DNA from 2 places in the Terribacillus sp. FSL K6-0262 genome. Region 1 is predicted to be linked to the other one. Evidence: a T-box and tRNA genes for the amino acid it is inferred to sense, from the RefSeq annotation. Region 1 holds a T-box; the other holds one or more tRNA genes.

Region 1 (14,745 bases):
GAGTATGGTGCAACGCGCGTCAGGATAAAGCATATTTCTATCATAAGTTCGGCTTAAAAGAGACAAGCCGTTTCCTTGTAAAAGGTGGATTAAAGTTTCCGATAATGGAGAAAATGATTTAAAATCATCCCTACATCATGCAAAGAACGGAAAGCGCTTTGTATTGGTTAAGAGGCAATCTGGTATATAATATGAAGCAGGCTCCTCTCCGATTGCCTATAGTAAATCAAAGTAAGCGAGGTAATATCATGATCACCATCCTAGCAACCTTATCAGCGAAAGCAGATAAACAAAAAGAGCTTAAAGAGGTTTTATTGGACGTTGTCGGCCCTTCACGCGCCGAAGCAGGCTGCATACTTTACGCTTTACATGAATCAGAGGAACACGATGGTACTTTTGTATTCTTTGAAAAGTGGAGTGATGAAGCGGCACTTCAAGCACATCTTGAAACCGAGCACTACCGGAAGTACAGGGAATCAAGCGAGCCGTATCTTGCATCACGCGAAGTAAAAAGACTGCATGATATATCTGGACTAAAAGGATGATAAAGCAGTAATCTAAGCAAAGGCAAGTAAAGAATCTGGATTTTTATTTCTTCCCGCTTCACACCTTTAATCCCCTGGATTCCGAATATGCTCTTTGTCTATTCGATGCTCCAGGTGGAGGTGTGAGCGTGAATCAATTATCTCCTGAAGCTGCCATTAGCAGCTCATTCACTTGCTGCAAAGCCAATACAAATCCTGCAATTAAAAGATTCTTTTCAGCATGATGGAGTGCCTACAAAAATTCTCAGAGGGTCCATTCCTATATTCCTGCTTACCTCCATCCCTCACGCAGCAGCGCATACACATTTGCATCATGGGCTTTCCCCCCATGATAATAATAACTGTGCAATAAGCCTTCCTTCATGAAGCCGTGTTTCTCCAGGAGTGCGGCAGAGGCTTCATTCTCCGGATAAACCATCGCCCCGATGCGGAGCAGATCCAATTCATGGAAGCAGTAGCCCAGTACAGCCTCCATCGCTTCACTCGCAAAACCTTTTTTCCAATGATCCGGATGCAGCTCATAACCGATTTCGGCTCGCCGGTTGCTGCGGTTCACTTGGTGCAGGCCGATGGTTCCCAGGAAGCGTCCTTCTTCCTTGCAGAACATGCCCCAGCGGATGACGCGGCCTTCCTGCAGGCCGCAGCGGAAGGAGGAGATGACTCGCTCTGCTTCTTCGATTGACTGCAGCGGCTCCATGCCGTAGTACTGCGTTACATTGGGGTCGGACAGGGCTGCAAATACGTATGGGGCATCGTTCATTTTTACTTCATCCAATATTATCCGTTTGGTTTCGAGCTTCTGGAATGGCAGCATTTTTATCTCTCCTTAAATAAAAAAAGACGCACTAGCAAAATTCTAGTGCGTCTTGTTGTGTGTTTAGCCTTTCAGTTCGTTGATGCGCTGCTGTACGCGTGCGCGTTTGTCTTCATAGTCTGCTTGCTTGGCACGTTCTTCGTCGACGATTTTTTGTGGTGCCTTGCTGATGAATCCTTGGTTGGCAAGCTTCTTCTCGACACGCTCGACTTCTTTCGTCCATTTATCAAGTTCTTTTTCAAGACGCTCGATTTCTTTGGAGATGTCGATCAAGCCTTCAAGCGGCAAATAAAGCTCTGCACCGGTGAGAACTGCCGACATTGCTTTATCCGGTGCCTGGATTTCTGTGGCAATCGTCAGCTCACTCGGGTTACAGAAACGTTCGATATAGTGCTGCTGCGCTTTGAGCTCCGCTTCGATCTCGCTGTCTTCTGCCTGGATGAGCAGCTGGATTTGCTTGGACATCGGTGTATCCACTTCTGCACGGATGTTGCGGACAGAGCGGATGATGCTCACAAGCCGTTTCATTTCTTCTGCTGCTTTTTCATCATGCAGGTCTTTGTTGACTGTCGGCCAGGCAGCAATCGTGATGGACTCCCCTTCATGCGGCAGCTGCTGCCAGATTTCCTCTGTGATGAATGGCATGAATGGGTGCAGCATGCGCATTGTCTGATCCAGTACATGGGCCAGGACAGAACGTGTCATCTGCTTCGCGTCTTCATCTTCGCCGTAAAGCGGCAGCTTCGCCATTTCGATATACCAGTCACACACATCATCCCAGATGAAGTTGTACAGATGACGGCCGGCTTCACCGAATTCATACTTCTCGGCATTGTATGTCACTGCTTCGATTGTTTCGTTCAAGCGGGTAAGGATCCATTTATCGGCCAGACTCTTCTCTTTGGACAGATCGATGTCTTCGTATTTCAAGCCTTCCATGTTCATCAAGGCGAAGCGGGAAGCATTCCATATCTTATTGGCAAAGTTCCATGTCGATTCAACTTTTTCCCATTGGAAGCGCAAATCCTGACCCGGTGATGAGCCAGTCGATAGGAAGTAACGCAAGGAGTCGGCACCATATTTCTCGATGACATCCATCGGATCGACACCGTTCCCAAGGGATTTACTCATCTTACGGCCTTCTCCATCCCGCACAAGGCCATGGATCAATACATCCTTGAATGGGCGCTTGCCAGTGAATTCCTTGGATTGGAAGATCATCCGGCTTACCCAGAAGGCGATGATATCATAGCCTGTCACAAGTACATCGGTCGGGAAGTAGCGTTTGAAATCGGCTGCGTCCGTGTTTGGCCAATCCATTGTCGAGAACGGCCATAGGGCGGATGAGAACCATGTATCCAGTACATCCTGATCTTGTTCCCAGTTCTCGATGTCTGCCGGCGCTTCCTTGCCTACGTATACCTCGCCTGTTTCTTTATGGTACCAAGCCGGGATACGATGTCCCCACCAGAGCTGACGGGAAATACACCAGTCACGGATGTTTTCCATCCAATACGTGTAGGTCCTTTCGAATCGCTCTGGCACGAAGCTGATTTTGTCTTCCCCAGCCTGCAATTCCAATGCTTGCTTGGCTAATGGTTCCATGTTTACGAACCACTGCGTGGATAGATATGGTTCCACTACAGCACCGCTTCGTTCGGAATGTCCGACGCTGTGCATATGTTCTTCGATTTTGAACAGGATACCTTGCTCCTGCAGATCTTTGACAATTTGCTTGCGCGCCTCGAAACGATCCAAGCCATTATATTTACCGGCATTTTCGTTCATTGTGCCATCCTCATGCATGACAAGGATACGCTCAAGATCATGGCGATTGCCTACCTCAAAGTCATTCGGATCATGGGCAGGGGTGATTTTCACCGCACCGGAACCGAATTCCATGTCTACATACTCATCAGCCACGATCGGGATCTCGCGGTTTACTTCCGGCAGGATGACGGTTTTGCCGATCAAGTGCTGGTAGCGCTCGTCATCCGGGTGTACAGCTACTGCCGTATCGCCAAGGAATGTTTCCGGACGTGTCGTCGCAATCTCGATATGTCCAGTTCCATCTGCCAAAGGATAGCGCATATGGTAGAAATGACCTTGCACATCTTTGTGGATGACCTCGATATCGGATAGCGCCGTTTTGGCGACTGGATCCCAGTTGATGATATATTCGCCGCGGTACAGCAAGCCTTTTTCATACAGCGTGACGAATACTTCTTTCACCGCCTCGGAAAGGCCCTCATCCAGTGTGAAACGCTCACGCGAATAATCAAGGCCAAGTCCCAGCTTGGACCATTGCTTGCGGATGAAGCTCGCATATTCTTCTTTCCATTCCCAGCTCTTCTCCAGGAAGCCTTCACGCCCTAAATCATAACGGCTGATGCCTTGTTCACGAAGTTTGGCATCCACTTTCGCCTGTGTCGCAATGCCGGCATGGTCCATACCCGGGAGCCAAAGCACATCGTAGCCTTGCATCCTCTTCATGCGGGTGATGATATCCTGCAATGTCGTATCCCAAGCGTGACCGAGGTGAAGTTTTCCGGTTACGTTCGGCGGCGGGATCACGATGGAGTATGGCTGTTTGCTTTCATCTCCGGTGGCCTCGAAATATTTGCCGTCGAGCCAGAACTGATAGCGGCCCGATTCGATGCTGGCAGGATCGTATTTGGACGGCAGGGAGTTGGTTTCTTGTGATTTGTCTGTTGTCATGCCTGGTTCCTCCTTCAATGCTTTTGGTGACATATAAAAACCCTTCTCATCCAAAAGGACGAAAAGGGTCAGTTTCCGTGGTACCACCTTCATTTGCCAACACAAGACAGCTGTGTCGCACACTCGAGGGAGATAACGGCTCTTCACCGGCTTCCCCTACTGACATCCGTGTTCAGGGTCGCTGCATACAGGGCGACATTCTACTGCAGGTTTCCGGGAAACTTCCACCAATTGCTTCCCTCTCTAGTATGGATCCTTACACTATACTCTTCCCTGTCAAAGCATTTATATCATGTATAGCTTATTGTATCCACTTTACCGTAAAAAAGTCAATGCAGTCGCATATTTTTTTCAAAAAAGGGTAAACGCCTAGCTTTTCCCATTCATATACTTTCTACAGGAGGGATGAAAATGAGTAAAATCAACCGCAACAACATGCCTGGCTTTCTCCGGTATTGGATCAATGTCACCGAAAAGGCGATGGTCCCGCTGATCATCTTCCAGTTCATCCGTACATTGCTGTTCCCGTCGATATTGGATATTTTATTGCTCGGGGGATTGATCGCTCTTTACTTCAGCTTCCAGGCTAAATCATTCTGATCAAGCTTCTTCATCTTCTTGGTTTTCCTGATTCCGTAAATCCTGGAAATAGGATTGCACTTGGAGGGCCTGTGTCAGCTGCCTATGTGTCTGGGTCAATTCCTGTACGACAGCAGGAGTATTCGCCTTTTGCGGTGCATTTACATACTGCCTGATTTGCTTCAAATACCGTCCCGGGTGCAGCAGATGCAGCATGAGCAGGCTCTCTTCATTTTTCTTCATTTGCCGATATTCCTCATATGAGTGCAGATAATAAGGCGGACTCGTCACATTGCTGTCGGCAAAACGCCATTCTTCTTTATAATAGGCCGCAAGATCCAAGCTGGGATTGCCAAGCTTGGTTTTTTCCCAATTAAGTAAGTGCAGCGTACTGCCCTCCTGCACATGGGAAGGGCGTAAATTACCGTGCAGCACACTGTGCTCCATCTCGGGGTCTTCCTTCAGATCCGCATCATAATGGTCATACCATTTATCCAGCATGGCGGACACATGCTCCAAATCCTTATAATGGGTGCAGACAAGCAGCGGCACGACGCCCATATACGTTTGGGATTCAAACCGCTCCACCAAGCCCAAAAGCTCCTCCCTGTCCTGCTGGAGCTTTTCTTTTTGCTTTCGGATGGCCAAAGCATAAGCCTCATAATCGATTGGATAGCGTTTGCTGGAGGAGGCATGGATTTTTCCGAGTGTGGAGAACAGCATTTCATAAGGATGATCCGGTTCATCTGTACGATGCCGTTCAAGCCATGGCATCAAATAATACACTTCCCCTTCATCCACTACATAGAAGTTCTCCTGCAATGTCTGATAGACCGGCGGAACTCCTTCACGGTAGAAATTATGCTTGCCTTGGACGACCATCAGCCAGCGGTCGAGCCGCTCCGGATGGAGGGATGACCTTTTTAAAGCAAAAGCCGCCTGGTGCGTTTGCACTTTAGACAGGCGACTGGTAATGGTGTGAACCGAGGCTGGCGTGATGCCATAGGCAGCTAGTATTCGGTCGATATTTTCCATCTAGCACACCCCGTTCATTATATTGATCAGTTCTTCTTCTGCCGCCGCTGCGGTATGACCAGCAGCTGGCCCTCCGATACTGTCTCCTCCTCCAAATTATTGGAGCTGGCAATCGAGCTCACCGGCACATCATATCGCGTCGCAATCTTTTCCAATGTATCCCGCTCCTGGACGATACAGACACGGACCTTTGTAAATGTCTCTTCCCTGGTCCCGAACATATTGACTAGGAAATTGCCGCTGTCCTTCCGTTCCGCTGCCTCTTCTGCTTCCTCTGCCACTTCCGACACTTCGAGATCCTCGGGCTGAAGCTCCTGGTTCACTGGGAGTGCCTGCTCTTCATATGCGTCTTCCTCATCCATTTCATCAGTGGTCAAATCAGCCTGCGGCACCTCTGTCGGTTCCGCCGACTTACTGCCGAAGAATTCACTGAATGTCTTCGTCTCTTTATATTTCCATCTATCATCCTCTTCAGGTGTCAAAAGCGGCGGAGTCTCAAAATCGACCTGCTCAGACTCCCGCGGCGCTTCGTCTGCTTGCTTTGCCTGATAGGTGAAAGTGAAGTCAGGGGAGACAGCCGGCTCTTCATGCGGCAGCTCCCGATCCAGGTATTGGACATCTTCATCGTTCGCTTGACGGAAGTCGGCCGCTTGATAGGCATCCTCCAATTCATCAGGAAGTACAAACAATTCCTCTTGATTCCATTCCGCCTCAGGGTCAAGCGTCTCGTCCTGCAGCTCCTCTGCTTCATAACCCGCATCAGCAGATGCCTTCTCCGATTGAATATTCACTCTAGGTGAGGCTGGGACTTCCTCCTGTTCGTCCTGCCCTTCTTTATAAACCAGTCCTTCTTCTGCTTCAGTATATTCCTCGGACAACTGATAATCTGTTTCCATCATCTGATTTCCTTCGTTCGCTTGCTCTTCCCGTGCTTCACCAGCAGCTTCGTCTTCTGCCGGCTCTGTATATTCAGGCACAAACTGATAAGCTTGCTCCTTCAACGCCTCATTGTCACGATTTTCCTCAGCTGCTTCCTCCGAATCTGCTTCTATCTCTTCGGATTTTGCATATTCCTCTTGAGAGAACTGATAAGCTCCGGTTTGTTGAGCATCACCCGGATCTGCAAATGATTCCGCCTGCTCCTGTTCCTCTTTGAAAAATTGATAGCCTTGCTGATTGCTTTGATGATCTTCTTGGGATTCCGCTTCGATCCGGTCCGCAATCTCCTCTGTATAGGATTGTGCTGGTTCTGCTTGCTGGAAGGCCGCATCCGGGTAAAATGGCTGTTCCGGCAAATCCGGTCTTACTTGCCTTCTCTCTTCCTGTACGCCGTAGATTGCCACAGTTGCCTGCAATTCAAGCACATTGCTGCCGGGAATATCATAATCAAAATTGTCAATTGCTACATACACATCTTTCAGCTGCTTGATCCGATATTTCGGAACAGAAATCTCGACAGGGAATCGATGATAAAATGTATTTGTCCCTCCCTCCAGCTTCTCGACTTTCTCCAACTCCCTCGTCCCCGGACTTACTGCTACGGCAGTACCTTCGACGACATCCTGAACAGGATGGTATTCCCCGGTAAGTTCGATCACACCTCGGACAGAAATTTCTTGCTCAAACTCCTGGATACTGATATCCGGCTCCAATGCGATTCCGATCAAATCCTGCAGCTGTGCGTCGGCACGGAAACTGAGCGATTCTTGTATATCAAACATAAATGGTGTTGTCTCATTCGTAGACAAGTGGAATCCTCCTTCCAAGATTTAAGCGTTCCTAATCATTAAAACCTATGCGGACGCCAAGTCACATATGTAAGGAAAATCCTCTTGTCCCCATGAAAAAAAGCCCAAGCGTTAGCTTGGACTCATCAGTCAGGATGCTGCAATTTTTTTGAATGCTTGTCTTGCTGCTTCGATTGTCGTTTCAATATCCTCATCCGTATGGGCAGCCGACAGGAATAGTCCCTCGAATTGGGAAGGAGGCAGGAAGATGCCTGCTTCGATCATTTCCCGATAATACATGGAGAAATGATCCAGATTGGATGTTTGGGCCGTCTCGAAGTTAATGACAGGCGTATCCGTAAAGAAGACGCCAACCATGGAACCGGCGCGGTTCACTTGCAATGGGATACCGAATTCCTCCGCAGCTGCTTTGTAGCCTTCTGCAAGGCGGTCGGCATGGGCATTGATACGTTCATATGCCGCCTTATCCATTGCTGTCAGAGTCTCATAGCCGGCTGTCATCGCAAGCGGATTTCCAGAAAGCGTACCAGCTTGATAAATATCACCTGCTGGAGCAACACGTTCCATGATCTCCTTGCGGCCGCCATAAGCACCGACAGGAAGTCCGCCGCCGATGATCTTGCCAAGGCAAGTCAAATCGGGCTCCACGCCGAAATGGCCTTGCGCAGAATGATAACCGACACGGAATCCTGTCATTACTTCATCAAAAATCAGCAGTGTGCCATGCTGTTTGGTAATGTCGCGGAGTCCTTCAAGGAATCCTGGCTGAGGAGGAACAACGCCCATATTACCGCACACCGGCTCTGCAATGACAGCCGCTATATCATCACCGAACTGTTCAAATGCATATTTCACGCTTTCCAGGTCATTATACGGAACCGTGATCGTATTACGTGCAATTGTTTCCGGTACCCCAGGGCTATCCGGCAATCCAAGTGTTGCAACCCCGGAACCAGCCTTGATCAAAAGGGAGTCCCCATGGCCGTGATAGCTGCCGACGAATTTCAGGATTTTATCGCGGCCGGTATAGCCTCGCGCCAGACGAAGCGCACTCATGGTCGCCTCCGTTCCGGAGTTCACCATGCGGACGATATCCATGGATGGGATACGCTCTTTCACCAATGCCGCCATCTTGTTTTCAATCACAGTCGGCGCTCCGAAGCTCGTCCCTTTTTCGGTGATCTTTTTCAGACCTTCCACGACCCGATCATCGGCATGTCCCAGGATAAGGGGTCCCCAGCTCAACACATAGTCGATGTACGTATTGCCATCGATATCCGTGATTTTGGAGCCTTTTCCGCTATCCATGAAAATCGGATCCATCCCTACGGATCGGAACGCACGGACAGGGGAGTTAACCCCGCCGGGCATATGCTGCTTCGCTTCTTCGAATGCTGCTATCGATTTTTCAAAGCTTTTCATCAGAATTCCTCCCTAGTCAATTATCTTCCTTCAGCCATCTTGCCACGTCTTTGGCAAAGTAAGTCATGATTAAATCCGCACCGGCACGTTTCATGCCGATCATTTTCTCCATGACGATCGCTTTCTCATCGATCCAGCCGTTCAAAGCAGCAGCCTTCACCATGCTGTATTCCCCGCTGACGTTGTAAGCAACGATCGGTGCGTTGAATTGATTCCGGACATCACGGATGATATCCAAGTAAGCAAGCGCTGGCTTCACGATAAGGAAGTCGGCATCCTCTTCGATATCGGATGTCGCTTCGCGGAGGGCTTCCCTTCTGTTGGAAGGATCCATCTGATACGTTTTGCGGTCACCGAACTGCGGCGCGCCATCCGCCGCTTCGCGGAATGGACCATAGAAGGCAGACGCGTATTTGACAGAATAAGCCATAATCGGAATATTGGTAAAACCGGCTTCATCCAGTCCTTTGCGGATTGCTTGCACATAGCCGTCCATCATATTGGAAGGGGCGATGATATCCGCTCCCGCTTTCGCCTGGCTCACTGCAGTGTCTACCAAATAGCCCAGTGATTCATCATTATCGATTATTCCGTCATGCACGATACCGCAATGACCGTGGGATGTATATTCGCAGAGGCAAGTATCTGCGATCAATAGAAGCTCAGGGAATTCCTCTTTTGTCTGACTGATTGCCCGCTGTACGATACCGTGATCATGGAAAGCACCTGATCCGACTTCATCCTTCTCAGCAGGAATACCGAAGAACAATACGGATTTGATACCCAAATCGCTTACTTCCTTCATTTCAGCTGACAAATTGTCCAAAGACAGCTGGAATACACCCGGCATGGAAGAAACTTCATTGCGCACATTTTCTCCCTCGACAACGAAAACCGGATAAATCAAGTCATCCACTGTCACTTCTGTTTCTCTTACTAATGCCCGCATATTTGCTGAAGTACGCAAACGGCGGTGGCGTTTGAATTCTGCCATTGTCATTCACCTGTCCTTTGTTCATAAAAATGTACTAACCTATCAATCATTGCTTCTGCCGTATACTGAGCAGGCAGCAGGATATTACGGAAACCATGCCGCTTGGCAGCTTCCTCGGTTGTCGGTCCGATGACGAGACAAAGTTTATCAAGCTGGTTCCGTTCCATTTCAGCGTCATCGATGAAAGCAAGGAAGACCTCGATGGACGATGGACTCGTAAACGTCAACACTTCCGGCTGTTCCCGTTTCAGGACATCGAGAAGCATTTCTTGATTGCTTTTCTCCTCTACCGTATCATAGACAACCATTTTCTCAAATACAAAGCCATTTTGTTTCAATCCATTTGCCAATGCCGGACGTGATAAATTCCCCTGGATCAGCAGGATCCGGCTGGCAGGGTCATGCGCTTCGGAAAACGCAGCAGCCAGGGCATCCGCTGTGTACGCATCCGGCACCAAATCAACTTCCCTGCCGAAAAGTCTCGTTATCGCTTCCGCTGTCTTCTGTCCGACTGCTGCAATCCGGCAATGACCCCACTTCTCAAAGCTGGAATAGGTGCGCAGCAATGCATGGAAATGCTCCACTCCGTTTTTACTGGAGAAAAAAAGCCAATCGAATCTTTCGCCTTCCTGACAGAGCTTCTCATTTTTATCATCAAATCTTGATTGAAAATTCAAGAGCGGAACCATGATCGGTTCAGCTCCTGCCTGAACCAGCTTTTCTGCCAAGCGGAATGCCTGCTGTTTCGGGCGCGTTACGAGCACCTTCACGGCCGGCAGCCGGCTCATTGGGATTCCGACTCCCGGATCGCTTCATTGACAATTTCTTGCGCACCTTGCTGCTGCATTCTTTCCGCGGCAAGTTTACCGACTTCCTGCGGATCAGCACCGCGGACTTCTTCCTTGAATACTTGTTTGCCGTCAGCGGAAGCAATCAATGCCGTCAGCACGACATCATCATCTTCCATATGGGCAACGCCAGCAATCGGTACCTGGCAGCTGCCGTTCATCAAATATAGGAATGTCCGTTCAGCAGCGACTGTCTGCTGTGTATAGGAATCATTGATCTTTGTCAAAAGCTCCACCAATTCCGTGTCGGTATCGCGGCATTCGATTGCCAAAGCGCCTTGTCCGATCGCTGGCAGGCAGAGATCTGTTTCGAGGAATTCAGTGACGATATCATCGCCCCATCCCATACGCTTCAAACCAGCGGCAGCCAATACGATCGCATCGAAATCTTCATTTTCCAGTTTCTTCAGACGGGTGTCGATATTTCCGCGAATCGGTTTGATCTCGATATCAGGACGGACAGCGAGTATCTGCGCTGCACGGCGCAGACTGCTCGTCCCGACAACGGCTCCTTCGGGAAGTTCCTTCAACGGGATGCCATTTTTTGAGATCAAAGCATCCCGATAGTCCTCCCTGACCGGCACACTTGCAATCGTCAAGCCAGCAGGAAGCTCTGATGGCATATCCTTCATACTATGTACGGCCATATCGATTTCTTCGTCATACATAGCTTGCTCGATTTCCTTGACGAACAACCCTTTTCCGCCAACTTTTGAAAGGGTGACGTCCAGGATTTTGTCCCCCTTGGTCTCTATTTTCTTGATTTCGAAATCATATGGCGCTCCAGCCCGTTTCAGCTGCTCGATAACCCATTTTGTCTGTGTAAGCGCCAGATTGCTTTTTCTTGAACCAACGATAATTTTACGCATTGCTCTACCTCCTAAGAAACTAGGGATTTACCCATTGAAATGAAATGATGAGTACGTGCTGAATAAGAAGAAATTGATGATCAAGATGAGGAAAGCAGCAATTGCGTAGAACGCCAAGCTTTTGCCTCTCACCCCTCTTCCCAGACGCAGGAACAGATAGATTGCATATACCGCCAATACCGTCAGCGAACCGATTGTCTTCCAATCAATCCAATAGAAGGCAGCCGCAGTCGTATAAGCCCACACGATCCCCATGACGATGGATAGCAGCAGCAAAGGCGTACCGATCGTAATGGAGATGAATGTATATGTCTCTAGCTTGCCCAAGTCGCCAAGCCTCGTCCACCATCTATACCCTTTTTTCCGCTTCAGCAGCTGGAATTGCAGCAAATACATACCAGAAAAGACGAAGGAAAGTGTAAAGAATCCATAAGCCACGATAGCCAGTGTCACATGTGCTATCAGCACTTCATCCATGAATGGAATCGTCTGCGTCCATTCCCGCTCATAAGCTGAGCTTGCGATATATAACAGCATCATAAAAAAGCCGACCACATTCAGGAAGAAGGTGAGAAAATCGACTTTGTAGATGCGATTGATGAATAGAGAAAGCGATACAAGGACCCAAGCATAGAAGTATAACCCTTCATAGACATCCTTGACCGGCAGTCCAGCATGCGCAATCATTTCCTGCAATAAAAAAAGGCTCTGGAAGAACCAAACCAATGTAAGCAAACGGAAGGCGAAAACATTCGCCTTCCGATTCTTTTGTATAAAATCGATGAAATAGCTAAAAATGCTGGCTGCATATAGTAATAAAATGATTTCATAAAGATAAGCTGGTACCTGCATCTATAAGCCCTTCTTTTTATCTGGTTGTGGAAGCACTTGGTACAGACGGAAGCTCTTTGGATTCAGAGCGCTCCAGTTTGACAATATTATTTTGTTTATCCAGGACCGTCTTGTCGATTCCGAAAATCTCCGCGAATTGACGGATGAGCTCTTCGCTGTTTTCACGGCCGGCAAGCTCTTTTGCCTGCATGATCGGCTGTTTGAGCAGCTGATTGATGATACTTTTCGTATGCTTGTTCAGCACCCGTACATCACGTTCGCTAAGATCTGGCAGCTTGCGTTCCAGGCTTTTCATCGTTTCAGCTTGAATCGCGGCTGCTTTACGGCGAAGCTCGGAGATGACTGGCACGACACCCAATGTCTGCAGCCATACTTTGAAATCGACGATGCCGCCTTCGATCATGATTTCGATTTTCTCCACTGCTTCCTGACGGGCAGCCAAATTCGCATCGACTACATCCTGCAGATCATCGATGTCATATAGGAACGTGCTGTCCAATTCATCCACATCCGGATTGATATCACGCGGTACCGCAATATCGACCAAGAACAAAGGCTGACCTTTCCGTTCTTTCAGCACCGGCTGCAGCATTTGCTTATCCAGCACATATCCTGGAGCCCCTGTGGAGCTGATGACGATATCCGCATTTTGCAAAGCTGTATCCAATTCATCCCATCCGGCTGCTGTACCATTGAACAAAGCGGCCAGCTGTTCAGCTTTTTCTTTCGTGCGATTGACCACCGTAACATCTTTGACGCCTGAACCGTGCAGATTTCTTGCTGCAAGTTCCCCCATTTTACCAGCGCCTACGATGACGATGCGTTTGGAAGAAATATCCCCGAATATCTTCTTGGATAATTCCACCGCTGCGTAACTTACAGAAACGGCATTTTCCCCGATTCCCGTTTCTGTATGCGCACGTTTAGCCAATGTCACAGCTTGCTTGAACAGCTCATTATAAATCGTTCCGGATGTATGAAGCTCCTGCGCTTTTTGGAACGAGCGTTTCAGCTGTCCAAGAATCTGTGTTTCCCCTACAACCATGGAATCCAATCCGCTTGCTACACGGAATAGATGCTCCATGGCTCTTTCATCCTCATGAAATGTAAGATAAGATGCAATCTCGTCTTTATCGATTCCGAACCATTCGGACAAGAAATTCTTTATATAATAGCGGCCAGTATGCATTTGATCGACCACTGCATAAATCTCCGTACGGTTGCATGTCGAGATGATGACATTCTCGAGCATGCTTTTCTGGTTGGAGAGTGCTTGCATCGCTAAGCCAAGCTCTTCTTCCTTGAAGCTTAGTTTTTCTCTTATTTCAATCGGGGCTGTGCGATGATTGATTCCTGCAACTAACATGTACATTCCCTTTTTCCCCCTTGAAAACCTTTCGCTCATACCAGTATAACACTATGGTATCAATGTCCTATGCAAATTTGTGAACAGAATCGCAAACAATTGTGTTAGGATAGAGTGTGTGTTTGTGAATGATTTCATAAGTACATATAACAAGTTAACACAGATAGTCATGATAATCAACGATTTAATCTTATTTAATAATAATTATTATGTGGAGAGATGTTATGTCGAAGAAAAACGCATTTGCCGGCTTCCTCTTGCTAGGTGTCGGTGCTTATTTCCTGCTGCGACAGTTACGTGTTCCCTTGTTTGTCGACTTTTATTCTTGGCCGACATTATTGATCATCATCGGTGCGGCACTGCTATTGCATGCTTATCTTACGAAAGATCATAAAAACTTATTCGCTGGGTACTTCATACTTGGTCTTGGCCTGCACTTCCATGGACTGAAGCATTACAGCTTTTGGACCGATAGCTGGGGAGTTTATCCGATGCTTGCCGGGGCTGCTTTATTCATCTCAGCATTAAAAACAAAAAAAGGCTTCGTTTGGGCTATATTGCTGCTGGCTCTTGGTATCTTCGCCATTGCAGCGCCAAAACAGCCTGCCTGGTTCGGCTGGCTCGACAGAACAGCCGGTATCATCAGTGATTTTTGGCCTGTTCTGCTTATCTTGGCAGGTGCTTATCTGCTTTTCAGAAAAAAATAACCGTACAAGCTTGCGCTTGTACGGTTATTTTTCATAGGAATTGTTTTAATACTCCCCATGCTTCTTCTTTTCCTTCACCTGTTTCCGAAGAAAATGGAAGGATGATATCATCTTGTTCAAGCTGCAGCTTATCAGCAGCACGCTTGATATGCTGGACCCGTTTCCCTTTTGGGATCTTGTCCAATTTGGTTGCCACAACGACAACCGGAAGCTCATAATGCTTCAGGAAGTCATACATGGTCACGTCA
Region 2 (14,745 bases), 1.4 Mb from region 1:
GACCGTCAAGGAATTCGGTGCGGGAATTGTATGTGCGGAAATGATCAGTGACAACGGCATTGTGACCCGGAATGCAAGAACGATGAATATGCTTTATATAGATGAACAGGAGAAGCCGATGAGCTTGCAGATATTTGGGGCTAAACCAGAGACGCTGGTAGAGGCTGCTAAGTTTGTCGACCAAAATACGACAGCTGATATCATTGATATCAATATGGGCTGTCCAGCACCAAAGATCACAAAGAATATGGCGGGTTCCCGCTGGCTGCTGCAGCCGGAGAAGATCTATGAGATGGTTTCCGCCGTTGTAAAAGAAGTGAACAAGCCAGTGACTGTCAAGATGCGGACAGGTTGGGATGATAGTACGATCTATGCTGTGGAAAATGCGCAAGCACTGGAAGAGGCAGGGGCTGCGGCAGTAGCCTTGCATGGTCGTACACGCGAGCAGCACTATGAAGGACTCGCTAACTGGGATATCATTCGTCAAGTGAAAGAATCTGTCTCCATCCCTGTTATAGGAAATGGAGATATCACTACTCCGCAAATTGCGAAGCAGCGATTGGACGAGACAGGTGTGGATGCTGTTATGATCGGTAGGGCTGCCCTTGGGGATCCATGGATGATTTATCGCACGGTCCATTATTTGGAAACGGGCGAGATATTGGATGAACCGACACCGCGCGAGAAAATCGATGTCTGCGTGCTGCATATGGAACGTTTGATACGTCTTAAAGGCGAGAAAGTGGCAATCATGGAAATGCGGAAGCATGCTGCTTGGTATTTGAAGGGTATGGATGGCAATGGGAAAGTGCGTAAGCTGATCAATCAAACAAGCACAAAAGAGGATATGCTCGATGTGCTGTATGATTTTGCGGATCAAGCGGAAGCTTCCATGGCCATGGCCTAATCGGGCGTGCTTTATTGACACAGCAGTGCTGCTTTTCTATACTAATACGAGGTAGCAATGCGATAAGCCTCGCATTATACGAGGACGAACAATACTGCCAGTCATGCTGGCAGTTTTTTTAGCATGGTGGAGACTGAATTATAGAAGAAATGGGAGTGAACAGGATGAGTGAAGAATTAAACGATCAGATGCAGGTGCGTCGCGATAAGATGGAAGAGCTCATGAATCAGGGTTATAACCCCTTCGGCGCCAGATTTGAGCGTACGCATCAATCACAAGAGCTTATAGCTGCTTTTGATGCTTTCAGTAAAGAAGAGCTGGAAGAGAAAAAAGCAGAAGTTACCATAGCAGGCCGTCTGATGACGAAGCGAGGAAAAGGTAAGGCTGGTTTTGCGCATTTGCAGGACTTAAGCGGCCAGATTCAGCTTTATGTACGTAAGGATCAGGTTGGGGATGAAGCGTATGAGCTATTCAGCAGTGCGGATCTAGGTGACATCGTCGGTGTTACAGGTGTTATGTTCAAGACGAATGTAGGGGAGCTTTCCGTTAAGGCAACTTCCTTTGATATCTTGTCCAAGGCGCTTCGTCCGCTTCCTGATAAATTCCATGGCTTGACGGATATTGAGCAGCGTTATCGTCAGCGCTATCTTGATTTGATCGTTAATCCAGAATCGAAGCAAACGTTCATCACTCGCAGCAAGATCATCCAAAGTATCCGCCGTTACCTTGACGATATCGGATACTTGGAAGTTGAAACACCATTAATGCACAGCATCCCGGGTGGAGCGGCAGCTCGTCCGTTCATTACCCACCATAATGCTTTGGATATACCGCTTTATATGCGTATAGCGATCGAGCTTCACCTGAAACGTCTCATTGTGGGCGGATTGGAGAAGGTATACGAAATTGGCCGTGTATTCCGTAATGAGGGAGTATCCACACGTCATAATCCTGAGTTCACGATGCTTGAGCTATACGAAGCATATGGTGATATGGATACGATCATGGAACTGACAGAAAACCTGATCGCCCATGTGGCGAAAGATGTACTAGGTAAAACGGTCATCCCTTACGGTGAGTATGAAATAGATCTTGAACCGAAGTGGAAACGCCTGCACATGGTCGATGCTGTAAAAGAATATACAGGCGTTGATTTCTGGAAGCATATGAGCGATGAAGAGGCAAAAGCCCTGGCGAAGGAAAATGGGATCGAAATCAAAGATACAATGACATTCGGGCATATTGTAAATGAATTCTTTGAACAGCGCGTAGAGGACAAGCTTATCCAGCCTACCTTCATCTATGGCCATCCGGTAGAGATTTCTCCATTGGCGAAGAAGAATACGGAAGATGAGCGTTTTACTGACCGCTTTGAAGTATTCATCGTAGGAAGAGAGCATGGTAATGCGTTCTCCGAGCTGAACGATCCAATCGATCAGCGCCAGCGTTTCGAAGCCCAGCTGAAAGAGAAAGAGCAAGGCAATGACGAAGCACATGAAATGGATGAGGACTTCCTGGAGTCACTTGAGTATGGTATGCCGCCTACAGGAGGATTGGGCATTGGTATCGACCGCCTGATCATGCTGCTGACGAATGCTCCATCCATCCGGGATGTATTACTCTTCCCGCAAATGCGGAATCGTTCCTGATCAAAAAGAAGAAGGGAGCAGTATCCCTTCTTCTTTTTCACCTTTATATAGGCATTTGCATAGAATGCAAAAGGATGCGGGATAATGCTATATAACAGTTTGTAAGAAAATATAACATTTCTTTAAAAAAACTATTGCAATGCTATTACATCCATGGTAAATTATTAGAGTTGCTTCAAACGAAGCAGCAAACGCAACAGACGAAAACAAAAAACATGTTGACAACGCAGGTTGAAACATGATATTATGTTCTAGTCGCCAAATGAGCGGCAGAACGAAATTGATCTTTGAAAACTGAACAAAACAACCAATTACGAACTAAACGACATGATCGTAAGATCAACGTCAGCTCTGACGAGCAATGCATCAACACTTTCATGGAGAGTTTGATCTTGGCTCAGGACGAACGCTGGCGGCGTGCCTAATACATGCAAGTCGAGCGCAGGAAACCAGATGACCCCTTCGGGGTGATTCTGGTGGAATGAGCGGCGGACGGGTGAGTAACACGTGGGCAACCTGCCTGTAAGACTGGGATAACTCCGGGAAACCGGGGCTAATACCGGATAGTATTTCCTTTCTCCTGATCGGAAATGGAAAGACGGTTTCGGCTGTCACTTACAGATGGGCCCGCGGTGCATTAGCTAGTTGGTGGGGTAACGGCCCACCAAGGCGACGATGCATAGCCGACCTGAGAGGGTGATCGGCCACACTGGGACTGAGACACGGCCCAGACTCCTACGGGAGGCAGCAGTAGGGAATCTTCCGCAATGGACGAAAGTCTGACGGAGCAACGCCGCGTGAGCGATGAAGGCCTTCGGGTCGTAAAGCTCTGTTGTCAGGGAAGAACAAGTACAAGAGTAACTGCTTGTACCTTGACGGTACCTGACCAGAAAGCCCCGGCTAACTACGTGCCAGCAGCCGCGGTAATACGTAGGGGGCAAGCGTTGTCCGGAATTATTGGGCGTAAAGGGCGCGTAGGCGGTTTCTTAAGTCTGATGTGAAAGCCCACAGCTTAACTGTGGAGGGTCATTGGAAACTGGGGAACTTGAGTGCAGAAGAGGAGAGTGGAATTCCACGTGTAGCGGTGAAATGCGTAGATATGTGGAGGAACACCAGTGGCGAAGGCGACTCTCTGGTCTGTAACTGACGCTGAGGCGCGAAAGCGTGGGGAGCAAACAGGATTAGATACCCTGGTAGTCCACGCCGTAAACGATGAGTGCTAGGTGTTAGGGGGTTTCCGCCCCTTAGTGCTGAAGTTAACGCATTAAGCACTCCGCCTGGGGAGTACGGCCGCAAGGCTGAAACTCAAAAGAATTGACGGGGGCCCGCACAAGCGGTGGAGCATGTGGTTTAATTCGAAGCAACGCGAAGAACCTTACCAGGTCTTGACATCCGCTGACAACCTTGGAGACAAGGCGTTCCCTTCGGGGACAGCGTGACAGGTGGTGCATGGTTGTCGTCAGCTCGTGTCGTGAGATGTTGGGTTAAGTCCCGCAACGAGCGCAACCCTTGATTCTAGTTGCCAGCATTCAGTTGGGCACTCTAGAGTGACTGCCGGTGACAAACCGGAGGAAGGTGGGGATGACGTCAAATCATCATGCCCCTTATGACCTGGGCTACACACGTGCTACAATGGATGGTACAAAGGGCAGCGAAGCCGCGAGGCTAAGCAAATCCCATAAAACCATTCTCAGTTCGGATTGCAGGCTGCAACTCGCCTGCATGAAGCCGGAATCGCTAGTAATCGCGGATCAGCATGCCGCGGTGAATACGTTCCCGGGCCTTGTACACACCGCCCGTCACACCACGAGAGTTGGTAACACCCGAAGTCGGTGAGGTAACCTTTTGGAGCCAGCCGCCGAAGGTGGGATCAATGATTGGGGTGAAGTCGTAACAAGGTAGCCGTATCGGAAGGTGCGGCTGGATCACCTCCTTTCTAAGGATAATTGGAAAAGGTGAAGCGACTGTTCAAAAGCGTACGGATAGATCAGATCGGTTACAGACTCCGGGTTTTGGAGTCAGGAAACGAGATGAACTATACGCTAGCTTTTAGGAGCTGAACCTGGACATTGGAACTACTACTTCGTAGTAGACACGTAATTGGGTTGTTTGTTCAGTTTTGAGAGATCAATCTCTCTTGTGAACCTTGAAAACTAGATAAGAAACAACATGCCAGAACATCAAACTTTAAAGCAAGACAATATATATTGTCGCGATTTAATGCATCATGCGTTATTAGTTAAGTGAAGAAGGGCGCACGGTGGATGCCTTGGCACTAGGAGCCGATGAAGGACGGGACTAACACCGATATGCTTCGGGGAGCTGTAAGTAAGCTTTGATCCGGAGATTTCCGAATGGGGGAACCCGCTATCCGTTATTGGATAGTACGCATTACTGAATACATAGGTGATGCGAGGCAGACCCGGGGAACTGAAACATCTCATTACCCGGAGGAAGAGAAAGCAAATGCGATTTCCCAAGTAGCGGCGAGCGAAACGGAATCAGCCCAAACCAGAAGGCTTGCCTTCTGGGGTTGTAGGACACTCCTTTGGAGTTACAAAGAAACCATGTAGACGAAGCGGCTTGGAATGGCCCGCCATAGAAGGTAAGAGCCCTGTACTTGAAATGTGGTTTCCTCCGGAGTGTATCCTGAGTACGGCGGAACACGTGAAATTCCGTCGGAATCCGGGAGGACCATCTCCCAAGGCTAAATACTCCCTAGTGACCGATAGTGAACCAGTACCGTGAGGGAAAGGTGAAAAGCACCCCGGAAGGGGAGTGAAATAGAACCTGAAACCGTGTGCCTACAAGTAGTCGAAGCCCGTTAATGGGTGACGGCGTACCTTTTGTAGAATGGACCGGCGAGTTACGATCCCCTGCAAGGTTAAGTTGAAAAGACGGAGCCGCAGCGAAAGCGAGTCTGAATAGGGCGACATAGTAGGTGGTCGTAGACCCGAAACCGTGTGATCTACCCATGTCCAGGGTGAAGGTCAGGTAACACTGACTGGAGGCCCGAACCCACGCACGTTGAAAAGTGCGGGGATGAGGTGTGGGTAGGGGTGAAATGCCAATCGAACACGGAGATAGCTGGTTCTCTCCGAAATAGCTTTAGGGCTAGCCTCAAAGGATGATGGTTGGAGGTAGAGCACTGATTGGACTAGGGGCCCTCATCGGGTTACCGAATTCAGTCAAACTCCGAATGCCAATCAATCTACTTTGGGAGTCAGACCATGGGTGATAAGGTTCATGGTCGAAAGGGAAACAGCCCAGACCGCCAGCTAAGGTCCCAAAGTGTGTGTTAAGTGGAAAAGGATGTGGCGTTGCTTAGACAACCAGGATGTTGGCTTAGAAGCAGCCATCATTGAAAGAGTGCGTAATAGCTCACTGGTCGAGTGACGCTGCGCCGAAAATATACCGGGGCTAAACACACCACCGAAGCTGCGGATTGACATCTACGATGTCAGTGGTAGGAGAGCGTTCTAAGGGCTGTGAAGGTCGATCGTGAGGACGGCTGGAGCGCTTAGAAGTGAGAATGCCGGTATGAGTAGCGAAAAAAGAGTGAGAATCTCTTTCATCGAAAGCCCAAGGTTTCCTGAGGAAGGCTCGTCCGCTCAGGGTTAGTCGGGGCCTAAGCCGAGGCCGAAAGGCGTAGGCGATGGATAACAGGTTGATATTCCTGTACCACCTAAATCCGCTTGAACGATGGGGGGACGTAGGAGGATAGGGAAAGCGCGCTGCTGGTCATGCGCGTCCAAGCCGTGAGGAAGTTGAGCAGGCAAATCCACTCAACATGATTCCAGGCGGTTATGGGGAGGGAAATTTAGTACCGAAGTTCCTGATTTCACACTGCCAAGAAAAGCCTCTAGTGAGGAAATAGGTGCCCGTACCGCAAACCGACACAGGTAGGCACGGTGAGTAACCGAAGATGATCGGGAGAACTCTCGTTAAGGAACTCGGCAAAATGACCCCGTAACTTCGGGAGAAGGGGTGCTTCTTTTTAGGAGAAGCCGCAGTGAAAAGGCCCAAGCGACTGTTTAGCAAAAACACAGGTCTCTGCAAAGCCGTAAGGCGAAGTATAGGGGCTGACACCTGCCCGGTGCTGGAAGGTTAAGGGGAATGGTTAGGGACTTCGTCCCGAAGCTGTGAACCGAAGCCCCAGTAAACGGCGGCCGTAACTATAACGGTCCTAAGGTAGCGAAATTCCTTGTCGGGTAAGTTCCGACCCGCACGAAAGGTGCAACGACTTGGGCACTGTCTCAACGAGAGACCCGGTGAAATTATACTATGCGTGAAGATGCGCATTACCCGCGACAGGACGGAAAGACCCCGTGGAGCTTTACTGTAGCCTGATATGGAATGTTGGTACAGCTTGTACAGGATAGGTGGGAGCCTTGGAAACCGGAGCGCCAGCTTCGGCGGAGGCATCCGTGGGATACCACCCTGGCTGTATTGACATTCTAACCCAGAACCGTCATCCGGTTCGGAGACAGTGTCAGGTGGGCAGTTTGACTGGGGCGGTCGCCTCCCAAAGAGTAACGGAGGCGCCCAAAGGTTCCCTCAGAATGGTTGGAAATCATTCGTAGCGTGCAAAGGCAGAAGGGAGCTTGACTGCGAGACCTACAAGTCGAGCAGGGACGAAAGTCGGGCTTAGTGATCCGGCGGTGCCGTATGGAAGGGCCGTCGCTCAACGGATAAAAGCTACCCCGGGGATAACAGGCTTATCTCCCCCAAGAGTCCACATCGACGGGGAGGTTTGGCACCTCGATGTCGGCTCATCGCATCCTGGGGCTGTAGTCGGTCCCAAGGGTTGGGCTGTTCGCCCATTAAAGCGGTACGCGAGCTGGGTTCAGAACGTCGTGAGACAGTTCGGTCCCTATCCGTCGTGGGCGTTGGAAGTTTGAGAGGAGCTGTCCTTAGTACGAGAGGACCGGGATGGACGCACCGCTGGTGCACCAGTTGTTCCGCCAGGAGCACAGCTGGGTAGCTACGTGCGGAAGGGATAAGTGCTGAAAGCATCTAAGCATGAAGCCCCCCTCAAGATGAGACTTCCCATCATTTTAAATGAGTAAGATCCCTCAGAGACGATGAGGTAGATAGGTTCGAGGTGGAAGCGTGGTGACACGTGCAGCTGACGAATACTAATCGATCGAGGACTTAACTAAAAAACGAAAAGCTCCAAAGGCCATAGTTTCTGGCCTTTAGAGCTGGATCTAGCCGCAGCGCCAGATCCCTTAGTAAGTCAACGCCAAAGACCAAGCACTCCAGTGCTTGGCACGCATGAGATGTACAGCATGAATGTTTCTTATCTAGTTTTGAAGGTTTACTTCAAAAAAAGTGTTGCTTTTTCTTTGAGAAAATGCTACAATATATCTTGTCCTTAAGAAAAGGACAAACATTGATTATCTGATCTGGTGGTAATAGCGAAGAGGTCACACCTGTTCCCATGCCGAACACAGCAGTTAAGCTCTTCAGCGCCGATGGTAGTTGGGTTCGCCCTGCGAGAGTAGGACGCTGCCAGGCAGATACATAATCCGGAGGATTAGCTCAGCTGGGAGAGCATCTGCCTTACAAGCAGAGGGTCGGCGGTTCGAGCCCGTCATCCTCCACCATTTAGCCGGTCTAGCTCAATTGGTAGAGCAACTGACTTGTAATCAGTAGGTTGGGGGTTCAAGTCCTCTGGCCGGCACCATTTTAGAGCCATTAGCTCAGTTGGTAGAGCATCTGACTTTTAATCAGAGGGTCGAAGGTTCGAGTCCTTCATGGCTCACCATTTCAATTTTAATACTGTGCGTATTTAATCTATGCGGGTGTGGCGGAATTGGCAGACGCGCTAGACTTAGGATCTAGTGTCTTTATGACGTGGGGGTTCAAGTCCCTTCACCCGCACCATTTAGATTAAACGCGGAAGTAGTTCAGTGGTAGAACATCACCTTGCCAAGGTGGGGGTCGCGGGTTCGAATCCCGTCTTCCGCTCCATAACTACTAAATTAACTAATTCAGCTTGCCGGGGTGGCGGAATTGGCAGACGCACAGGACTTAAAATCCTGCGGAGGGTACCTCCGTGCCGGTTCGAGTCCGGCCCTCGGCACTTTAAATATGCGCCCGTAGCTCAATTGGATAGAGCGTTTGACTACGGATCAAAAGGTTAGGGGTTCGACTCCTCTCGGGCGCGCCATTACGGGAAGTAGCTCAGCTTGGTAGAGCACTTGGTTTGGGACCAAGGGGTCGCAGGTTCAAATCCTGTCTTCCCGACCACTTTCAATATACAATGGGGCCTTAGCTCAGCTGGGAGAGCGCCTGCTTTGCACGCAGGAGGTCAGCGGTTCGATCCCGCTAGGCTCCACCATTGATCTTTGAAAACTGAACAAAACAACCAATTACGAACTAAACGACATGATCGTAAGATCAACGTCAGCTCTGACGAGCAATGCATCAACACTTTCATGGAGAGTTTGATCTTGGCTCAGGACGAACGCTGGCGGCGTGCCTAATACATGCAAGTCGAGCGCAGGAAACCAGATGACCCCTTCGGGGTGATTCTGGTGGAATGAGCGGCGGACGGGTGAGTAACACGTGGGCAACCTGCCTGTAAGACTGGGATAACTCCGGGAAACCGGGGCTAATACCGGATAGTATTTCCTTTCTCCTGATCGGAAATGGAAAGACGGTTTCGGCTGTCACTTACAGATGGGCCCGCGGTGCATTAGCTAGTTGGCGGGGTAACGGCCCACCAAGGCGACGATGCATAGCCGACCTGAGAGGGTGATCGGCCACACTGGGACTGAGACACGGCCCAGACTCCTACGGGAGGCAGCAGTAGGGAATCTTCCGCAATGGACGAAAGTCTGACGGAGCAACGCCGCGTGAGCGATGAAGGCCTTCGGGTCGTAAAGCTCTGTTGTCAGGGAAGAACAAGTACAAGAGTAACTGCTTGTACCTTGACGGTACCTGACCAGAAAGCCCCGGCTAACTACGTGCCAGCAGCCGCGGTAATACGTAGGGGGCAAGCGTTGTCCGGAATTATTGGGCGTAAAGGGCGCGTAGGCGGTTTCTTAAGTCTGATGTGAAAGCCCACAGCTTAACTGTGGAGGGTCATTGGAAACTGGGGAACTTGAGTGCAGAAGAGGAGAGTGGAATTCCACGTGTAGCGGTGAAATGCGTAGATATGTGGAGGAACACCAGTGGCGAAGGCGACTCTCTGGTCTGTAACTGACGCTGAGGCGCGAAAGCGTGGGGAGCAAACAGGATTAGATACCCTGGTAGTCCACGCCGTAAACGATGAGTGCTAGGTGTTAGGGGGTTTCCGCCCCTTAGTGCTGAAGTTAACGCATTAAGCACTCCGCCTGGGGAGTACGGCCGCAAGGCTGAAACTCAAAAGAATTGACGGGGGCCCGCACAAGCGGTGGAGCATGTGGTTTAATTCGAAGCAACGCGAAGAACCTTACCAGGTCTTGACATCCGCTGACAACCTTGGAGACAAGGCGTTCCCTTCGGGGACAGCGTGACAGGTGGTGCATGGTTGTCGTCAGCTCGTGTCGTGAGATGTTGGGTTAAGTCCCGCAACGAGCGCAACCCTTGATTCTAGTTGCCAGCATTCAGTTGGGCACTCTAGAGTGACTGCCGGTGACAAACCGGAGGAAGGTGGGGATGACGTCAAATCATCATGCCCCTTATGACCTGGGCTACACACGTGCTACAATGGATGGTACAAAGGGCAGCGAAGCCGCGAGGCTAAGCAAATCCCATAAAACCATTCTCAGTTCGGATTGCAGGCTGCAACTCGCCTGCATGAAGCCGGAATCGCTAGTAATCGCGGATCAGCATGCCGCGGTGAATACGTTCCCGGGCCTTGTACACACCGCCCGTCACACCACGAGAGTTGGTAACACCCGAAGTCGGTGAGGTAACCTTTTGGAGCCAGCCGCCGAAGGTGGGATCAATGATTGGGGTGAAGTCGTAACAAGGTAGCCGTATCGGAAGGTGCGGCTGGATCACCTCCTTTCTAAGGATAATTGGAAAAGGTGAAGCGACTGTTCAAAAGCGTACGGATAGATCAGATCGGTTACAGACTCCGGGTTTTGGAGTCAGGAAACGAGATGAACTATACGCTAGCTTTTAGGAGCTGAACCTGGACATTGGAACTACTACTTCGTAGTAGACACGTAATTGGGTTGTTTGTTCAGTTTTGAGAGATCAATCTCTCTTGTGAACCTTGAAAACTAGATAAGAAACAACATGCCAGAACATCAAACTTTAAAGCAAGACAATATATATTGTCGCGATTTAATGCATCATGCGTTATTAGTTAAGTGAAGAAGGGCGCACGGTGGATGCCTTGGCACTAGGAGCCGATGAAGGACGGGACTAACACCGATATGCTTCGGGGAGCTGTAAGTAAGCTTTGATCCGGAGATTTCCGAATGGGGGAACCCGCTATCCGTTATTGGATAGTACGCATTACTGAATACATAGGTGATGCGAGGCAGACCCGGGGAACTGAAACATCTCATTACCCGGAGGAAGAGAAAGCAAATGCGATTTCCCAAGTAGCGGCGAGCGAAACGGAATCAGCCCAAACCAGAAGGCTTGCCTTCTGGGGTTGTAGGACACTCCTTTGGAGTTACAAAGAAACCATGTAGACGAAGCGGCTTGGAATGGCCCGCCATAGAAGGTAAGAGCCCTGTACTTGAAATGTGGTTTCCTCCGGAGTGTATCCTGAGTACGGCGGAACACGTGAAATTCCGTCGGAATCCGGGAGGACCATCTCCCAAGGCTAAATACTCCCTAGTGACCGATAGTGAACCAGTACCGTGAGGGAAAGGTGAAAAGCACCCCGGAAGGGGAGTGAAATAGAACCTGAAACCGTGTGCCTACAAGTAGTCGAAGCCCGTTAATGGGTGACGGCGTACCTTTTGTAGAATGGACCGGCGAGTTACGATCCCCTGCAAGGTTAAGTTGAAAAGACGGAGCCGCAGCGAAAGCGAGTCTGAATAGGGCGACATAGTAGGTGGTCGTAGACCCGAAACCGTGTGATCTACCCATGTCCAGGGTGAAGGTCAGGTAACACTGACTGGAGGCCCGAACCCACGCACGTTGAAAAGTGCGGGGATGAGGTGTGGGTAGGGGTGAAATGCCAATCGAACACGGAGATAGCTGGTTCTCTCCGAAATAGCTTTAGGGCTAGCCTCAAAGGATGATGGTTGGAGGTAGAGCACTGATTGGACTAGGGGCCCTCATCGGGTTACCGAATTCAGTCAAACTCCGAATGCCAATCAATCTACTTTGGGAGTCAGACCATGGGTGATAAGGTTCATGGTCGAAAGGGAAACAGCCCAGACCGCCAGCTAAGGTCCCAAAGTGTGTGTTAAGTGGAAAAGGATGTGGCGTTGCTTAGACAACCAGGATGTTGGCTTAGAAGCAGCCATCATTGAAAGAGTGCGTAATAGCTCACTGGTCGAGTGACGCTGCGCCGAAAATATACCGGGGCTAAACACACCACCGAAGCTGCGGATTGACATCTACGATGTCAGTGGTAGGAGAGCGTTCTAAGGGCTGTGAAGGTCGATCGTGAGGACGGCTGGAGCGCTTAGAAGTGAGAATGCCGGTATGAGTAGCGAAAAAAGAGTGAGAATCTCTTTCATCGAAAGCCCAAGGTTTCCTGAGGAAGGCTCGTCCGCTCAGGGTTAGTCGGGGCCTAAGCCGAGGCCGAAAGGCGTAGGCGATGGATAACAGGTTGATATTCCTGTACCACCTAAATCCGCTTGAACGATGGGGGGACGTAGGAGGATAGGGAAAGCGCGCTGCTGGTCATGCGCGTCCAAGCCGTGAGGAAGTTGAGCAGGCAAATCCACTCAACATGATTCCAGGCGGTTATGGGGAGGGAAATTTAGTACCGAAGTTCCTGATTTCACACTGCCAAGAAAAGCCTCTAGTGAGGAAATAGGTGCCCGTACCGCAAACCGACACAGGTAGGCACGGTGAGTAACCGAAGATGATCGGGAGAACTCTCGTTAAGGAACTCGGCAAAATGACCCCGTAACTTCGGGAGAAGGGGTGCTTCTTTTTAGGAGAAGCCGCAGTGAAAAGGCCCAAGCGACTGTTTAGCAAAAACACAGGTCTCTGCAAAGCCGTAAGGCGAAGTATAGGGGCTGACACCTGCCCGGTGCTGGAAGGTTAAGGGGAATGGTTAGGGACTTCGTCCCGAAGCTGTGAACCGAAGCCCCAGTAAACGGCGGCCGTAACTATAACGGTCCTAAGGTAGCGAAATTCCTTGTCGGGTAAGTTCCGACCCGCACGAAAGGTGCAACGACTTGGGCACTGTCTCAACGAGAGACCCGGTGAAATTATACTATGCGTGAAGATGCGCATTACCCGCGACAGGACGGAAAGACCCCGTGGAGCTTTACTGTAGCCTGATATGGAATGTTGGTACAGCTTGTACAGGATAGGTGGGAGCCTTGGAAACCGGAGCGCCAGCTTCGGCGGAGGCATCCGTGGGATACCACCCTGGCTGTATTGACATTCTAACCCAGAACCGTCATCCGGTTCGGAGACAGTGTCAGGTGGGCAGTTTGACTGGGGCGGTCGCCTCCCAAAGAGTAACGGAGGCGCCCAAAGGTTCCCTCAGAATGGTTGGAAATCATTCGTAGCGTGCAAAGGCAGAAGGGAGCTTGACTGCGAGACCTACAAGTCGAGCAGGGACGAAAGTCGGGCTTAGTGATCCGGCGGTGCCGTATGGAAGGGCCGTCGCTCAACGGATAAAAGCTACCCCGGGGATAACAGGCTTATCTCCCCCAAGAGTCCACATCGACGGGGAGGTTTGGCACCTCGATGTCGGCTCATCGCATCCTGGGGCTGTAGTCGGTCCCAAGGGTTGGGCTGTTCGCCCATTAAAGCGGTACGCGAGCTGGGTTCAGAACGTCGTGAGACAGTTCGGTCCCTATCCGTCGTGGGCGTTGGAAGTTTGAGAGGAGCTGTCCTTAGTACGAGAGGACCGGGATGGACGCACCGCTGGTGCACCAGTTGTTCCGCCAGGAGCACAGCTGGGTAGCTACGTGCGGAAGGGATAAGTGCTGAAAGCATCTAAGCATGAAGCCCCCCTCAAGATGAGACTTCCCATCATTTTAAATGAGTAAGATCCCTCAGAGACGATGAGGTAGATAGGTTCGAGGTGGAAGCGTGGTGACACGTGCAGCTGACGAATACTAATCGATCGAGGACTTAACTAAAAAACGAAAAGCGGAAAAGGCCGTTTAGAAACGTAGGAATAAGCGAGAAAGCCCGTAGTGGAGTGTACTTCTTCACGAAGGGATTTATCGCTTAGGCCATAGTTTCTGGCCTTTGGAGCTGGATCTAGCCGCAGCGCCAGATCCCTTAGTAAGTCAACGCCAAAGACCAAGCACTCCGGTGCTTGGCACGCATGAGATGTACAGCAAGGATGTTTCTTATCTAGTTTTGAGGGTTCATTCCATATGAATTCTTGCATTGTCTGGTGGTAATAGCGAAGAGGTCACACCTGTTCCCATGCCGAACACAGCAGTTAAGCTCTTCAGCGCCGATGGTAGTTGGGTTCGCCCTGCGAGAGTAGGACGCTGCCAGGCAAGATGAAATCTCCTGATAAGTTAATCATAACTTATCAGGAGATTTTTTATGTTTTGCTTTATACTTCTGTCGATTAGGGAATGTAAATATTTCACTTCATATTGAGACGAGAATATTCATATACTGCTAAGAGAAAGAAGGGAAGCATGGATGGAGCAATACTATAACGATCAATTTTTAACGGTAATGATTAAAATAATAATTGCGATATTCCTTTCAGGTGCTATCGGGATGGAGCGTGGGATGGGTAATCATCACGCTGGTTTAAGGACTCACATCCTTGTAGGCGTGGGATCTTGTCTTATGATGATTTTATCTTTATATGGCTTTACGGAATTCAGCGAAGAGCATGACTATGTGCAATTCGATCCTGCACGTATACCTTCTTATGTCATCAGCGGGATCGGGTTCCTGGGAGCGGGGACGATCCTGGTCAATGGAACTACTGTCCGGGGTCTCACGACAGCCGCATCTGTCTGGACCGTAGCAGGCCTCGGTCTTGTGATAGGGGCAGGAATGTATATGGAGGCTGTATTCACAACCATCATCATTCTATCCATCCTCATATTCCTGAATAATTTCGAGAAA

What was found. The T-box of region 1 lies ahead of MHI54_RS15085 (valine--tRNA ligase). A T-box ahead of a tRNA ligase gene usually reads a tRNA of that ligase, here a tRNA-Val.
Region 2: it encodes a tRNA-Val, which carries the amino acid that the T-box ahead of MHI54_RS15085 (valine--tRNA ligase) is inferred to sense. The anticodon was not compared.

The regions. Positions count from the first base shown of each region.
Region 1 is NZ_CP150277.1:2,943,270-2,958,014, reverse strand. It holds gene MHI54_RS15100 (GNAT family N-acetyltransferase) at 1-122, shown strand, start outside; gene MHI54_RS15095 (putative quinol monooxygenase) at 249-545, shown strand; gene MHI54_RS15090 (GNAT family protein) at 817-1,359, opposite strand; gene MHI54_RS15085 (valine--tRNA ligase) at 1,423-4,077, opposite strand; T-box leader at 4,129-4,366, opposite strand; gene MHI54_RS15080 (hypothetical protein) at 4,489-4,677, shown strand; gene MHI54_RS15075 (hypothetical protein) at 4,678-5,691, opposite strand; gene MHI54_RS15070 (LysM peptidoglycan-binding domain-containing protein) at 5,718-7,439, opposite strand; gene hemL (glutamate-1-semialdehyde 2,1-aminomutase) at 7,569-8,861, opposite strand; gene hemB (porphobilinogen synthase) at 8,878-9,861, opposite strand; gene MHI54_RS15055 (uroporphyrinogen-III synthase) at 9,858-10,643, opposite strand; gene hemC (hydroxymethylbilane synthase) at 10,640-11,572, opposite strand; gene ccsA (cytochrome c biogenesis protein CcsA) at 11,600-12,424, opposite strand; gene hemA (glutamyl-tRNA reductase) at 12,441-13,796, opposite strand; gene MHI54_RS15035 (DUF5668 domain-containing protein) at 14,015-14,497, shown strand; gene yihA (ribosome biogenesis GTP-binding protein YihA/YsxC) at 14,529-14,745, opposite strand, start outside.
Region 2 is NZ_CP150277.1:1,569,216-1,583,960, reverse strand. It holds gene dusB (tRNA dihydrouridine synthase DusB) at 1-907, shown strand, start outside; gene lysS (lysine--tRNA ligase) at 1,057-2,556, shown strand; rRNA gene MHI54_RS08275 (16S ribosomal RNA) at 2,931-4,492, shown strand; rRNA gene MHI54_RS08270 (23S ribosomal RNA) at 4,794-7,718, shown strand; rRNA gene rrf (5S ribosomal RNA) at 7,964-8,076, shown strand; tRNA gene MHI54_RS08260 (tRNA-Val) at 8,090-8,165, shown strand; tRNA gene MHI54_RS08255 (tRNA-Thr) at 8,170-8,245, shown strand; tRNA gene MHI54_RS08250 (tRNA-Lys) at 8,251-8,326, shown strand; tRNA gene MHI54_RS08245 (tRNA-Leu) at 8,360-8,445, shown strand; tRNA gene MHI54_RS08240 (tRNA-Gly) at 8,458-8,532, shown strand; tRNA gene MHI54_RS08235 (tRNA-Leu) at 8,560-8,644, shown strand; tRNA gene MHI54_RS08230 (tRNA-Arg) at 8,655-8,731, shown strand; tRNA gene MHI54_RS08225 (tRNA-Pro) at 8,735-8,811, shown strand; tRNA gene MHI54_RS08220 (tRNA-Ala) at 8,827-8,902, shown strand; rRNA gene MHI54_RS08215 (16S ribosomal RNA) at 8,997-10,558, shown strand; rRNA gene MHI54_RS08210 (23S ribosomal RNA) at 10,860-13,784, shown strand; rRNA gene rrf (5S ribosomal RNA) at 14,044-14,156, shown strand; gene MHI54_RS08200 (MgtC/SapB family protein) at 14,308-14,745, shown strand, end outside.